DNA from 2 places in the Dermacoccus sp. MPR-E5 genome. Region 2 is predicted to be linked to the other one. Evidence: predicted binding sites of a transcription regulator. Region 2 holds the regulator's gene; the other holds the start of a gene.
The links. Region 2 encodes LexA, which represses DNA repair genes until DNA is damaged. Its sites were predicted from a motif close to TCGAACANNTGTTCGA; they were not measured.
Positions count from the first base shown of each region.

Region 1 (7,651 bases), on a different contig from region 2:
TTGTTCAGTGACGTCGCCGTCTTCACCGCGACGGTGACGAGCGCCAACCAGATGCCTCAGCTGCTGGAAGCCGCCGTCGCACACCAGGGCGTCGCGGTGCTCAACCTGCCGGGCGACATCAGCGGGTTGAAGCTGCCGCACGGCACGCGGACGCCGCGGTTCGCGCCGCCGCCGCTGCCGTCGTCACCGGCTGCGGATTCGCTCGACGGGGCCGCCGCCGCGCTGCGGGATGCCGAGAAGGTGACGCTGCTCGTCGGTCGCGGTGCGCGTGAGGCGCGAGAGGAGGTGCTCGCGCTCGCCGAGAAGCTCGCCGCGCCGACGGTGCTGACCCTCAAGGCGAAGGAGGGGCTCGAGCACGAGAACCCGTACGAGGTCGGCCAGAGCGGGCTCATCGGCAACCCGGCGGCCGTCGGCGCGATGGACGAGTGCGACGTGCTGTTCATGATCGGCACCGACTTTCCGTACCGCGAGTGGTATCCGGAGGGCAAGAAGGTCATCCAGCTCGACACGCGCACGCAGCACATCGGACGCCGCACGCCCGTCGACATCGCGCTCGTCGGTGGTGCGCGCGAGAGTCTGCGGGCGCTGCTGCCGATGCTCGAGCCGGCGTCAGGGCGCGAGCACCTCGAGAAGGCGCAGTCGAAGTACGCGGAGTGGATGGACGATCAGCGCAAGCTCGCCGACCCCTCGTTCGACGAGTCGCTGCTCGGCAAGGTGCGCTCGCTCGGCGACAACCCGGAAGAGAAGGTGCGTCCGGAGGCCGTCGCGCTCGCGCTCGACGAGGTGTGCCCGACGAACACGATCTTCACCTCCGACACGGGCATGTCGACGGTGTGGCTGTCGCGGCTGCTGCCGATGCGCGGAGAGCGCCGTCTCATCGGCTCGTACAACCCTGGGCTCGATGGCGAACGCCATGCCGATGGCGCTCGGCGCGCAGGCGCTCGATCGTCGTCGCCCCGTCGTCGCACTGTGCGGTGACGGCGGCCTCATGATGCTCGTCGGCGACCTGCGCACCGCCGTCACGTACGGCCTGCCGGCGACGTTCGTCGTGTTCAACAACAGCAAGCTCGGGATGGTGAAGCTCGAGCAGGAACAGGTCGGGCTGCCCGAGTACGGCACGGCGCTCGACAACCCGAACTTCGCCGACGTCGCCGCCGCGATGGGTTTGCGCTCGCGGCGCGTCGAGGACCCGGCCGAGTTGAAATCGGTTCTGCGCGAGGCCGTTTCGTCACCGGAGCCGTGGCTCGTCGAAGTCGTGACGAACCCCGACGAGGTGTCGGTGCCCGGCAAGGTGAAGCCCGCCCACGCGTTCGGTTTCGCCAAGGCCAAGGTGACGGAGTTCTTCACCGACCGCGGCCCGACGGGTGGCGGGGAGCACTGAGCGTGCACTGATTCTGCGCTGAGCCGACGGCCGGACGAGCATTGTTGCTCGCCCGGCCGTCGTCGTGAACATCACCGCGGCTCGGCACGGATCGGCCAGCCTCCTCCGGCTATGGCTAGAACCTTCGTTGGAGATGCACCCCTCGGATTGGCGCGCGAATACGGCTTGGCCCTGGTGTCTGGCGGCTCACCAAATAGACGACAAACATCGCGCAATAATTCTTGCGCTTCTAGCCGGTCGGTGGCAGGCTTGCGGCTATGAACGCCACGCCAGGGCGCGATGAGGCTACACACATCACGGATCCCAAAGCCGTCGCGGCTATCACGCACCCACTTCGAATGAGGCTGCTCGGCGAGTTGGCGCGCCGTGGCACAGCTCGGGTGAAGGATCTTGCGGACTTGCTCGACGAGCCAGCCAACTCCGTCAGTTTCCACCTGCGCCAGCTGGCCCGATATGAGTTGATCGAGCCCGACCCGGACCACACGGGCGACCGTCGCGAGCGGTGGTGGCGGCCGACCTCCGAGCGCGGGTTTCATATCGACCTGGCGGCGCTGCGGGCGCAGACCGGGGGTGAAGCGGCGGTGGACACGCTTCGACGGGTCGCGGAGGGGCACGTGGTCGCCCTGCATCGGGCAATCCAGGCTCAGGTTGGCGACGGCGCCGAGCTCGATCCCTCCGGTAGCTCATCGCCCTGCTCAATCAGCCAAGACTTCGCAGTTTGGCTTGATGATCAGGAGTTGGTCGAGATGCGCGCCGAGCTCAGCGCCGTTCTGGACAAGTGGAGCGAGCGATCCCGGGACCGTCGCAACCAGGCAGTGGCACATCCCAACCGGCGCGGCTACTACGGCATGCTCTTGGCCGCTCCCGAGGACGAAATGTTCCGCGTGTACGCCCGCCAGGAGGAAAATCGATGATGGATACCGCCGACTACGACGCGTTCGCCCCCGCTTATGTCGAGGAGAACGAGAATGGCCTGTTCAACAAGTGGTACGAACGCCCCGAGGTGCTACGCCTGGCCGGTGATGTTGAGGGGCTTCGAGTGCTGGACGCCGGCTGCGGCCACGGACCCTTGACGAAAGAGCTGCGCGATCGTGGCGCAACCGTAAGTGGCTTCGATGTCAGCCCCGCGATGATCGCCATCGCCCGCGACAGGCTGGGTGAATGCGCCGACATACGGGTGGCCGATCTCGCTGCCCCGCTGCCCTATGGGGACAACGAGTTCGACCTGATCACGTGTTCTCTTGCGCTGCACTACGTCGAAAACTGGAGACCCACGCTCGGCGAACTGCGTCGCGTTCTACGCCCGGGCGGGCGGCTGATCGTCAGCCTGCTTCACCCCTTCCTCTTTGCCGCCCTGCACCGAGACCAGGACTACTTCGCACTCACCCAGTACTCCGAGGACTATGCGTTCGGCCAGACCACTACCGTGCTGACCTACTGGCACCGGCCCTTGCAGGATGTCCTCAATGCGTTCATCGACGCGGGCTTCACCTTTATCAGCCTGACTGAACCCAAGGTGCACCCCGACACCCCCAGCGAACTGCTGCCCCCAGGCGACAAACGGCAATTCCTCAGCTTCCTCTTCCTCACGCTCGCCCTACCCTGAGAACCCCGCGCGCCAGCAACTAACCAGCTTTGAACACCCTCATCACGACGTCACCGCGGAGGCGAAACCGCCTAGAGAATTCTTCGACCACGCGCGACCCACATCGCCACAGCACGGACGAAACCGACGGCCGGACGAGCATTGTGCCTCGTCCGGCCGTCGTCGTGAACATCACCGTGGCTCGGCTCTGAGGACCCGACGGCGTGAAGGTGGCGCTGATGACCCCCCGCAGGGCAGATAGCCTGCAGGAATGCTTCCCCTCGTGGCTCTCCACGGCCTTGCCAGCACCTCAGACGAGTGGGATGAATTCGCGCGGTCGCTCCCGCCTGCCTGGGAATTCATCGCCTTTGATCAGCTGGCTCACGGATCCGCTGCGGAAATGACCGGGGATCTGTCGCGCGAGGCACACGTCGCGCATGTCGTGTCGCAGATCCGTCGTCACGCGGCCACCCCCTGCGTGCTCGTCGGTCAGTCGATGGGCGCCCACACGGCCATGCTCGTCGCGGCGCATCACCCTCAGCTCGTGTCCGCACTCGTTCTCATCGAGGGCGGCGTCGGGGGTGAGGGACCCGAAGCGACGACAGATGTCATCGCATGGGTTCGCACGCTCGTCGACGACCAGGGAGAACCTCGTTTCGATGCGGTGGCCCTGGCGCGCGCCATCCAAGCAGTCCACGCGCAGCAGTTCTGGGAGGACTGGGAGCAGGTTTCGTGTCCGACGCTCATCGTGCGCGCACAGCACAGTTTCATCGCAAACGAAGAGCACGAACGCATGGCTGGCCGGCCAGGAACGCGGGTCGCGCTCGTCGCCGAGAGCGGACACGACATCCACCTCGCTAGGCCCGAGCCCTTGGCGCGGATCGTCATCGACTTCCTGCGCGAAGCCATCGCCGCATGACGGGATGATCCCCGGGGCGGCCGAACCGGGCTGACGTCCCATATCGGCGCGCACCCGGTCACGGTCGGGTGAGTCCGCCGGTCTGCCGGGCTGTGTGGCACATGGATCCGTCAATCCGACTTCATGGGCACGCAGCGTCTCGATCCGCGCCTCAGCCGCGCGCGAGCAGGACGTCGCGGGTGATCTCGAGGTGGCCAAGGTGCTGCGCGAGCTCCTCGACGACGTGCAGGAGCACGGCGCGGCAGTCGGTGACCTGATACGAGCGCGCCGGGGCGTCGACTCGGTCGGCCGGCGGGGCCACCGGGAGCGCGTCGAGGTCGGTGGCGGCGACGTCGTCTATGAAGGCCTGACGTTCGCGTGCGGCGCGTTCGACGAGCGTCGAGACGGGGCCGGTGGCGGTGAACTCAGCGTCGCGGTCGCGCGGAACGGTGCCCCTCAGGTTGACGGTGCTCGACCACCGACGCATCGCCCCGAGGCAGTGCGTCAGCAGCGCGTAGGGGCTGTTCGAGCCGGCGACGGGCAGCGTCGCGTTGGCCGTCGCGTCATCCATGTCGCGCACGATGGTGACGATCGCGTCGAACTTCGCCAGCACGTAGGCGAGGATGACGTCCTTCTCCGAAATCTGCGTCATGCCGCCAGTATGACGGCCCGTGGGCCTGCAGTTCGTGCCGGCGATTCGCCCCTGACGGCGAGGGAGACGCCGTCTACCGTGGCCGCATGAGCGATGCCCCCCAGCTGATGCAGACCGTCCTCGACGCGCGTGATCCGCGGCGCCTCGCGGAGTTCTATCGGCAGTTCCTCGGGCTGACGTATCGCGCCGGGACGAGCTACCGAGTGACGGCCCGGATGATGCCGACTGGCTCGTGCTGACGCACGCGGGCGGCCGCCGAGCGCTCGCGTTTCAACGCGACGAGGACCTCGAACCCACGACGTGGCCCGAGGGGCGCGTGCCGATGCAGATGCACCTCGACCTGACGGTGCCGGCCGTGGCCTCGCTCGAACGGCAGCGGGAGCGCGCCGTGTCGCTCGGCGCGACGCAGGTGCTCGACCGCTCCGATGACGACGATGAAGCCCTCTACGTCTTCACCGAACCCGCCGGGCATCCGTTCTGCGTGTTCGTGGCGTGACGGTTGGCTCAACCGAGGCTGCGCACCTCAAGTACCACGTGGTCCTGCTCGGCGCGTGCTGGCGGGGGAAGTAGGCGCGGCGTAGCCCCGTGAAGTAGCACGAGCCGGGCCGGACGTGCGGATCCCGAGGCCTCGCGCCATGACGGCATCTCTTCGCCTCGCAACTCGCCATGTTCGAACATATGTACTAAACTGGAGTCATGGACGAGGTCGCGCGCACCCTGCTTCGGCAGGCACGCAACCTCCCGGTTCTCGATCGGTTCGAGCTCTGGGAGGCGCTGAGTCACGCCCTCTTCGACGAGGCACTCAACGCCGAGGGCGCCTTCGTCGAACGTCCCGTCATGACGCTCGACGAGCGGGCCGCAGCGCTCGAGGAGGCCGCTGTCTCGCTCGAGCGCGCTGCTGCCACCGCGTCGCGGGTGTCACGCTCCGCGGACGCGACGATGCACGCTCTCGCCGCACGCCACCACACCGTCCATCGCGAGCGTGACGACATCGAGTGGGAGTCGATGGACGATCGCGACTACCCCCTGACGCCCGGCGAGTTCGCCGCGGCAGCGCTCGGCCCTGCCCTGGGCGTGTCCAGTTCTCACGCCGAAGCGATGGCCGCTGATGCCGAGCGCATCCGCCACTGCCTGCGTCCCCTCTTCGAGCAGGCCGGCGCCGGGCGTGCGCGCATGAGTTCGGTGGTCAAGATCAGTGATGTGCTGGCGCATCTCGACGACGCGCAGATCGCGGTGGCGTTGCCGCACCTGATCCACGCGAAGGCTGCCACCGCGGGCTCCACGGCGGCGAGCAACCGCACGACGCGAGTCCTCGACGCCCTGGGGTTGACCGAAGACGAGGACGAGATCGACATAAGGGCACAGCTCGGTGTCTGGTTCGCGCCACACCCCGAGCACCCGACCCTGACGGAGCTGCGCGCGGTCCTGCCCGCGCGCGACGCGGCGGATCTCAAGGCCGCCATCCACTCCCACGCACAGGAGCTTCGCGACTCGGCCCCGCACGTACTCGACGTCGCGCTGCGCGAACCGATCAATGCGCTGCGCGCGGACGCTCTCGTCCTGCTGGCGCTGGCCAACGTGCACGTCACACCGGTTCTGCACCTCCAGGTGCCTGTTGTGCGCTCTCGTCCCTCGGTGGCCGGTGGCGCGGAGGCGGTGGAGCGGGTTACTCACACCTCCGGGCCAACGCTCGACGGGAGCGCGAGCCGCGTCAGCGTCCTCGACGCGGATGGCGTCTGGAGCGGCCGTTCCGGGCCTGGGTGGCCGGATGCCGCACGCGCATCGGAGCGAGTGTGGAACCGCCATTCCGGCTCAGGTGGCCCCGACTCCACTCGCGAAGCGAGCGGCGTGTGGACCCGCCGTCCGGGCTCAGGCGGCCCGAATGCCGCTCGCTTATCGGAGGGTTTCGGTGGCGTGGGGCCGCCCAGCGGTGCCGATGGCGTCCCCCTGCGACGCGGGGTGGGCGAACACAGCTCGACGAACGGCTTCGGTGATGCCCGCGTGCCGGGCGTCGGGACGATCGTGGCCGCTGTCGTCGAGGAGCTGGCCCGCGTGGTGGGCGCGGTGTTCACGACGGAGCTCATGGACGCCGAGCGCTGGACGACGATCGCCACGAGCACGCAGAAGTATCGTCTGTCGACGGCAATCCGCACGTTCGTGGAGCGTCGCGATGTGCACTGCCGGTTCCCCTGGTGTTCGCGCCGCGCGGAGGGGTGCGATGCCGACCACGTCGTCCCCTTCGCCGACGGCGGGGAGACGAGTGCCGCGAATCTGCAGATGTTGTGTCGTCATCATCACCGGGCGAAGACGTTCGGTGGTTGGGCCGTGCAGATGAACGCTGACGGGGTGTGCACCTGGCAATCGCCTTCGGGGCCGATGATGCTGACCCACCCGAACGATGCCGTCCCCCGCGATCCTGACGACCAGAGCTTCACCGTCGATCTCGACCGCGCGGCTTGGCCACTCGCTGCGGGACCTGCGGCTCTCGAAGCCACGCGTCCAGCCGAGAGCGCGCCGGCCGGCTAGTTTCAGCCCGGGCGCACCGCGAGCATCGCCCCACGCCGCTAGCCCGGCCGGTGCGTGTCCCTACCCGAGATGACGACGGTCGTCGTGGCCGCGGGCCCAGCCGTGCGTCACCCAGCCACCCTGGCTCGAACGCTGTACCTCTGGGCTGTCACTCCATCCGCGTGGGTCGCTTGGGCGACTGAGAGCCGCCGCTGATCACAGCGTCGTAGACCTCGTCGACCGCACGCGGTATCCCACCTCCAACGGGACGTCGGCCAGCGCCATTACCTTCGCCGCCGGCGTCGCCGGGCCCCGCGTCGCCGCCGACGACCTCGTTGACGCCCCCGTCGCGCGACGTCTGCGCTCCGGCACACTTCACGCCTGCGCGCGCCAACATCTGCGCCTGCCAGGGAGCGCGCAGCGCCGCGGCATGCAGGGCGGGCTCGTCGCTGAGCACACGATGCGCGGCGTCCTGACGCAGGTGCCCGTCGTGCAGCAGCGCGAGGTCGTCGGCCCACTCCCACGCGAACGCGAGGTCATGCGTCGACAGGGCGATCGTCGTACCGCGTTCCTCGAGCGACGTGAGGCTCGCGAGCAGCGCCTCGACGCCGGCCGGGTCGAGACCGGCCG
Region 1 covers NZ_JBXASS010000016.1:10,877-18,527, forward strand. Annotated here, with positions in the region: gene AC1RS9_RS11920 (thiamine pyrophosphate-binding protein) at 1-37, shown strand, start outside; gene AC1RS9_RS11925 (hypothetical protein) at 1-978, shown strand, start outside; gene AC1RS9_RS11930 (thiamine pyrophosphate-dependent enzyme) at 902-1,381, shown strand; gene AC1RS9_RS11935 (winged helix-turn-helix domain-containing protein) at 1,639-2,295, shown strand; gene AC1RS9_RS11940 (class I SAM-dependent methyltransferase) at 2,292-2,987, shown strand; gene AC1RS9_RS11945 (alpha/beta fold hydrolase) at 3,238-3,885, shown strand; gene AC1RS9_RS11950 (mycothiol transferase) at 4,037-4,516, opposite strand; gene AC1RS9_RS11955 (VOC family protein) at 4,603-4,755, shown strand; gene AC1RS9_RS11960 (VOC family protein) at 4,749-5,012, shown strand; gene AC1RS9_RS11965 (HNH endonuclease signature motif containing protein) at 5,213-7,042, shown strand; gene AC1RS9_RS11970 (energy-coupling factor ABC transporter ATP-binding protein) at 7,191-7,651, opposite strand, start outside.
Region 1: a site for LexA is predicted at 5,187-5,202, ahead of AC1RS9_RS11965 (HNH endonuclease signature motif containing protein). Genes of this name have one in related genera too.

Region 2 (7,651 bases):
TCCCGGCCCAGATCGACCGCATCACGGCGCGCGGACGCACGCAGGAGGTCGCGACGCCCGTCATCCTCGTCGGCGATCGTCGGTGGACGAACCTCACCTGGCAGTCCCACCTGCGGGCGCGCGGGCGTCTGGCCCCATCGCAGCGTCTCGGGGCGGCGCGCGCCGTCGTGCAGGTCAACGGCGCACCGGACGTCGTCGGCGCTCCGCCCTGGGTGGTGACGACACTCGAACCTGTTCGGGCCGGGCTCGTCGGCGCCTCGTCGCAGTTGCCGGACGACCCCGCCGGCCTGTTGCCCGCGCTCGTCGTGGGCGACACGGCCCATCTACCGGACGACCTGACGGACGCGATGAACGCCACCGGCATGTCGCACCTCAACGCCGTGAGCGGTTCGAACGTGACGGTCGTCCTCGTCGCGACGATGTGGTTGTTGGGGTGGTCGCGCACGTCACGTCGGGTGCGGGTGGCCCTGGCTCTCGTCGCGCTCGCCGCGTACGTCGTCCTGTGCCGACCCGAACCGAGCGTGGTGCGCGCGGCCGCGATGGGTGCCGTGGGAGTGCTCGGCACGTCGTGGGGACGCGAACGCGCCGCCTGCCCGGCGCTCGCGGCAGCCATCGTCGGATTGTTGGTGTGGGATCCGTGGCTGGCCGTCAGCGTCGGCTTCGCCTTGTCGGCGCTGGCGACGCTCGGGCTCGTTCTGTTCGCGCGACGCTGGTCGCAGGCCCTGCTCACGAAGCTCGGTTCGCGGCGCGGCCGGTTCGTCGACGGGATGGTCGAGATCACCTGCGTCCCGCTCGCCGCTCAGGCGCTGTGCCTGCCGGTGCTCGTCGCCCTCAATTCGTCGGTGTCGTGGGTCTCGATCCCCGCGAACGTCGCGGCCGAGCCGTTCGTCGCGCCGGCGACGCTCGGTGGCATGATCGTGTCGACCGTCGTCGTCATCGCTCCGACGCTCGCAGGGTGGCTCGTGTGGTTGCCGGGGCTGCCCACCTGGGTGATCTGCGCAGTGGCCCGCCTCGCCGACGCCGTCCCCGGCGGCTCGGTGCCCTGGCTGCCGGGGCTGGCCGGAGTCGTGCTCGCCATTGTCGTCGTGGTCGTGCTCCTGTGCGCGTGGCGGGCCATCGTCTTCACCGGTCGCTTCGGTCTGGTCGCGCTCGGGGTCGCGGGGGCGCTCCTGGCGGCTGTGCTCGCGCCGTTGCCGGGGGAGTCGGCCGCACCGCCCGCGTGGGTCTATGCGCAGTGCGCGGTGGGTCAGGGGGATGCCGCGCTCGTGCGCACCGGGGCGACGCGCGCCGTCATGATCGACGTGGGGCCTGCCGACGGCCATCCCGCGCAATGCCTCGAGCGTCACGGCATCACGACGCTCGACGCCGTCATCCTCACCCACTTCCACGCCGACCACGTGGGTGGACTGGCTGAGGTCTTGCGTGCTTCCGACGCGCCGGTGGCGGTCCTCGGAACGTGGGTCATGGAGGGCGCTCAGGAGAGCGAGGGACTCAAAGGCCGCGGTGCAGCGGCGTCGTCACGATCGCGCGGCGAGCAGGGCGCGTTGGGTTCGGTGCAAGCAGCGCTCGAACAGCCTCGGGCTTCGCTCGGGGCGCTCGCACCGGGACAACGCCTCGTCATCGGCGAGGTGACGATCGAGGTGCTGTGGCCGCGCCGCGTCATGACGGAGGGGTCGGTGCAGAACAACGCCTCACTCGTGCTCGACGTATCGGCGCCCGCGTATCACGCGCTCATGCTGGGCGATTGCGAACGTGAGGCGCAGGCCGCGGTGATCGAACAGGTGCGTCAGAGCGCCCGGCGACGCGCGTTCGACCTCGTCAAGGTGGCGCACCACGGTAGCTCCAACCAGAACGAGCGCCTCTACGAGGCGGCGGCCGCGCGTCAGGCCGTGATCGGGGTGGGCGCCGGCAACGACTACGGCCACCCGACGAAGAAGACGCTCGAACTGTTGGCCCGGCACGACGCGCGGGTGTGGCGTACTGACACGCAGGGTGACGTGGACGCCCTCGCGACGGGTGGCTCGATCAGCCTGCAGGCTCAGCGATGAGCGTGCTGCGCGCTCGGCACCCGTGCTGCCGCGTCGGCGAGGGCTTCAAGGGTGGCGGTGACGGCGGGGACCCGCTGCAGGTCGGGTGTCGTCACGGCGAACACGCAGCGCCGGCTCGACGGCAGCAGCGGCAACGTCACGACGTCCGGATGCGACGTGGAGCGCAGGATCAGCTCGGGGATGAGCGCGACGCCGAGGCCCTCCGCGACGAGGCCGAGAACGGTGACATAGTCCTCCGTCTCGAACGCGACGTCGGGCGCGTAACCGGCGCCCTGGGCGAGGCTGACGAGGTGGCCGCGGCAGCGGGGGCACCCCGCGATCCATGAGGCCCCGCTGAGCTCCTCCATGCGGACGCTCTCGGCTGCGGCGAGGGGGTGATCGCGCGGGACGGTGAGACGCACGTCGTCGTGCAGGAGCCCGCGGGTGAGGAACGGGTCCAGGTCCTCGCCTGCGGGGAGCGGGTCCGCGTCGTCGTACGTGAACGCCACGGCGACGTCGCAGTCGCCGGCACGCAGGCTCGCCAGGGATTCCGGGGGTTCGGCCTCGGCGAAGCTGACCTTGACGTCTGGGAACCGCTCCTTGACGAGTGCGAGGGCGCGCGGGACGAGCGTTGACGATGCCGACGGGAACGCCATGAGGCGCACCCGCCCTGCGCGCAACCCCGCGATGGCGGCGACCTCACCCTCGGCGGCCTCGAGGGCACTGAGGACGGGCGTCGCCGTGCGCGCCAGCACCTGCCCGGCCTCCGTCAGCCGCACCGAGCGGCCGAGGCGCTCGACGAGAGCCGTCCCGGTCTTCTCCTCGAGACGGCGCACCATCTGCGACACGGCCGGCTGAGAATAGCCGAGGGCGGCAGCGGCGGCGGTGAAGCTGCCCTCGTCGCTGATCGCCTTCATGACGCGGAGCCCGGCTGCATCGATCATGCACCAAGAATAACGTGCTCTTATCCATTGTTGAGACAATCGAACGCAGACCTATGGGAGGGGCAGGATGATGAGCGGCGTCGCGGAACTGACCGATTTCGTGCGCGCGGGAGGGCTCTTCGTCCTGACCGGCGCCGGCATCTCGACCGAATCCGGCATCCCCGACTACCGGCGCGCCGACGGCACGCGCCGCACGGTTCCCATGACATACCAACAGTTCCTCGCCACCCACGAGGCGCGTCAACGGTACTGGGCGCGCAGTGCCGTCGGCTGGGAGATCTTCGACGCGGCGGAACCCAACGTCGGGCACGTCGCGCTGGCGCGACTGCAGGGTGGCGGCCTCGTCGATCACCTCGTGACGCAGAACGTCGACGGCCTTCATGCGCGTGCCGGTGCCCGCGACGTCACCGAGCTGCATGGGTCACTCGCGCACGTCGTCTGCGTCGCGTGCGGGACGCGGGAAGGGCGCCGTGGCTTCCAGGTACGCCTGCGCGAACTCAACCCCCAGCTGCCGACGCAGGCGCGCCTGCTCGCCGACGGCGACGCGGACGTCGCGGCCGAGCTGGAGCGCGGCGTCATCGTGCCGGCGTGCCTGCATTGCGCGGCCACGACGATGAAGCCGGACGTCGTCATGTTCGGTGAGTCCGTCGCTCCTGAGGTCGTGGAGACGCAGATGCGGGCAGTGGAACGCTGCCGGGGCGTGCTCGTGCTCGGCAGTTCGCTCAAGGTGATGTCGGGTTACCGGTTCGTGCTCGCCGCCCTCAAGCAGCAGAAGCCGGTCGTCCTCGTCGGGCTCGGCGCGATGCGTGGCGAGGAGCGGGTCGACCTCGTCGTGCGCGAACCCCTCGGCCCGACCCTCACCGCCGTGTGCGACGCGCTGAGGCTCGACCTCGCGACGTCCTGACGTCTCGGCGTCGAACGTCGGGGCGCAGAAGGGGCTGAGAGTCGAGTTGAAACCACGCGCTGGAGCGACCCGCGCGGCGCGGCCAGCGCCTCAGATGCTGCGCAGGACGGCCGTGACCTTGCCCATGATGCTCGCGTGGTCGCCGTCGATCGGGGAGTAGGCCTCGTTCGCGGGCATGAGCCACGTCTTGCCCTCGCTGCGGCGCAACGTCTTGACCGTGGCCTCCGAGTCGAGCAGTGCCGCGACGATCTCCCCGTTGGCGGCGTCGGCCTGGCGTCGCACGACGACCCAGTCGCCCTCGCAGATGGCCGCATCGATCATCGAGTCGCCGACGACGCGCAGCAGGAACAGCTCGCCGTCACCGACGATCTGACGCGGTAGCGGGAAGACGTCCTCGACGGCCTGCTCGGCGAGGATCGGGCCACCGGCCGCGATGCGGCCCACGACCGGCACGTATGACGGCGTGGGTCGCTCGTCGCCCGAGCCCGTCTCGTCGTGCTGCGACTCGGATAGCGCAGACACGGCGTTGCCGCGGTAGCCGCGGGTCGCCGCACCCGAGTCGGGGGAGACGACCTCCATGGCGCGCGGGCGGTTCGGGTCGCGGCGCAGGTATCCCTTGCGCTCGAGTGCGGCGAGCTGATGGGCCACCGAACTCGGGCTCGTCAGACCGACGGCCTCGCCGATCTCACGCAGGCTCGGGGGGTAGCCGCGCTCGTCGACGGAACGTCGGATCACGGTGAGCACCTTGTGCTGGCGTGGCGTCAGCTTGCCCGGCGTGCGCTCCTGCATCGAATGAACGTCACCCATGGTGTGACCCCTCCTGGTCCTCGTCGCACGTCGGTGGTCGCGGTGGCGACACGTGCACCCTCCGGCGGGACGGAAATGCCCGCCATGACGGGGTTGTCGGTGCGCGGTGCTTGTGTATCTGACATCACCCACAGTACGCGGTGTCGCACACAGTTTTCAAAAATGTGTACGAAGAAATCCGTGCGCGCCGTTCGAAAGCACGTTCGGGTGTCGTACAGTTGTTCTATCGCACGCGTGTTCGATCGGTCCCTCCGGGCTGACCGGGTCGCGTGAGGAAGCCGCACCGGTGACGGTGTGGCGGCGCCTCGGGGGGTGTCCCGAGAGAAGGAGTGGTTTCGATGGTTGCTTCGAGTACTGCAGTTCGACGTGAGCCCGTGCTGGGTTCGGGTGTCGACGTGCGCCGCGTGGCGCGGGTCGACGCTGCGGCATCCCGCTCGCACCTCCACCTCGTGCCCACGGGTGGCGCGGTGCAGGTCGTCACGAACTCTCAGAGCGTTCGTTTCGCCCGTCGTCGCTTCACGGCCGTGTGCGTGGCTCTCGTCGTCGTGGCGGGTGCCATCCTCGCGGGCCGGGCGATGGCGAGCGGTGTCGACGGTACGCAGCGGCACGAGGTCACCGTTCGCGCGGGGGAGACGCTTTCGCAGATCGCGGCGCGTGAGATGCCGGGCGTGCGCAACGACCAGGCGGTCGTCGCGATCGAGCACGAGAGCAACCTCGGCTCGTCGCAGGTGCAGGCCGGCCAGAAGGTGATCATCCCCGCACCGTGAAGTGTGACGATCGCCATCATCGGGTTCGAGGGTTGGAGGGGGTGTGAGTCGCCTCCCCCCGGCTGGCGCAGGATTCCGCGGCGCATGAGTGGCGGGGGTCGTCGCGAGGTTGCGCAGGGCGAGTAGACGCGGCCTCAGTGCTGTTGCGCGTCGGGTCTCAGGGGCCTAATATCTCTACATGTGGGGCCTTGGCCCCCGCTTCACCCTAGATGTTGATTCTCCTTCGCTGATGTGCATCTGCGCTCTGAGGCCGGAATCCCGGGGTGGAGCGCCGTCGTCCCGAGTGTCCCAGCCCCGTCGGAAGGTTTGACGTGCACTGTCCGTTCTGCCGCAACACCGACTCCCGAGTCGTCGATTCGCGCTCGAGCGAGGACGGCACCTGCATCAAGCGGCGCCGTCAGTGCCCGAACTGCGGCAAGCGGTTCTCGACGATGGAGACCGCGAGTCTCACGGTCGTCAAGCGTTCCGGGGTCAGCGAGCCGTTCTCGCGCGACAAGGTGATGTCCGGGGTTCGCAAGGCGTGCCAGGGCCGCCCGGTCACCGACGACCAGTTGGCCGTTCTCGCCCAGCAGGTGGAGGAGTCCATCCGCTCGAAGGGCGCCGCCGAGATCGACGCCCATGACGTGGGCATCGAGATCCTCGGGCCCCTGCGCGAACTCGACCACGTCGCCTATCTGCGCTTCGCCTCCGTCTACCAGGCCTTCGAATCGCTCGAGGACTTCGAGACGGCGGTCAGCGAGTTGCGTCAGTACGCCACCTCGGCGTCCTGACCCCGCGCGCCTGCCGAGGGCGCGCCCCCCAGATCACCCTCACGTACCAGCTCACCCCACCTGCCAGGAGGCTCACGGTCATGACCGAGACGACGAAGGCCCGCGCCAAGACGGGACGCCGCACCGGCGGCGTCACGATCGAACGCATTTTCACCACGCCCGGCGTGCACCCCTACGACGAGGTCACCTGGGAGAAGCGGGACGTCCTCCAGCAGAACTGGAAGACGGGCGAGACGATCTTCGAGCAGTCGGGTGTCGAGTTCCCCGACTTCTGGTCGCTCAACGCCTCCACGATCGTCACGACCAAGTACTTCCGTGGCGCCGTCGGCACGGACGCGCGTGAAAGCTCCCTCAAGCAGCTCATCGACCGCGTCGTGCTGACCTATGCCAAGGCCGGGCGCGACAACGGCTACTTCGCTACCGACGAGGACGCGCAGATCTTCGAGCACGAGCTCACCTACGCCCTGCTGCACCAGGTGTTCTCGTTCAACTCGCCCGTCTGGTTCAACGTCGGTACCGCGAGCCCGCAGCAGGTCAGCGCGTGCTTCATCCTGTCGGTCGAGGACTCGATGGATTCGATCCTCAACTGGTACAAGGAGGAGGGCTTCATCTTCAAGGGCGGCTCGGGCGCCGGTCTCAACCTCTCCCGCATCCGCTCCTCCAAGGAGCTGCTCTCCTCGGGCGGCACCGCATCCGGCCCGGTCTCCTTCATGCGCGGCGCCGACGCCTCGGCCGGCACGATCAAGTCCGGTGGCGCGACGCGTCGCGCGGCCAAGATGGTCGTCCTCGACGTCGACCACCCCGACATCGAGGAGTTCATCGAGACGAAGGCGCGCGAGGAGGACAAGATCCGCGCGCTGCGTGACGCCGGGTTCGACATGGACCTTGGCGGCCGCGACATCGTCTCCGTGCAGTACCAGAACGCCAACAACTCGGTTCGTGTGAACGACGAATTCATGCAGGCGGTCGTCGACGGCGGCAGCTTCGGTCTGCGCGCCCGCGACACCGGTGAGGTCATCGAGACCGTCGATGCGCGTGAGCTGTTCGACAAGATCAACAAGGCCGCGTGGGAGTGCGCCGACCCGGGCGTGCAGTACGACGACACGATCAACGCGTGGCACACGAACCCCGAGACGGGCCGCATCACGGCGTCGAACCCGTGCTCGGAGTACATGTCGCTCGACAACTCGAGCTGCAACCTCGCCTCGCTCAACCTGCTGAAGTTCCTCAAGGAAGACGACACGTTCGACGCGGCGACGTTCGCCAAGGTCGTCGAACTCGTCATCACGGCCATGGACATCTCGATCTGCTTCGCCGACTTCCCGACCGAGTCCATCGGCAAGACGACCGTCGACTACCGCCAGCTCGGCATCGGGTACGCCAACCTCGGTGCACTGCTCATGGCGACGGGCCACGGTTACGACTCCGACGG
Region 2 covers NZ_JBXASS010000013.1:65,715-73,365, forward strand. Annotated here, with positions in the region: gene AC1RS9_RS11075 (ComEC/Rec2 family competence protein) at 1-2,048, shown strand, start outside; gene AC1RS9_RS11080 (LysR family transcriptional regulator) at 2,039-2,971, opposite strand; gene AC1RS9_RS11085 (Sir2 family NAD-dependent protein deacetylase) at 3,042-3,875, shown strand; gene lexA (transcriptional repressor LexA) at 3,966-4,682, opposite strand; gene AC1RS9_RS11095 (LysM peptidoglycan-binding domain-containing protein) at 5,021-5,449, shown strand; gene nrdR (transcriptional regulator NrdR) at 5,761-6,219, shown strand; gene AC1RS9_RS11105 (vitamin B12-dependent ribonucleotide reductase) at 6,300-7,651, shown strand, end outside.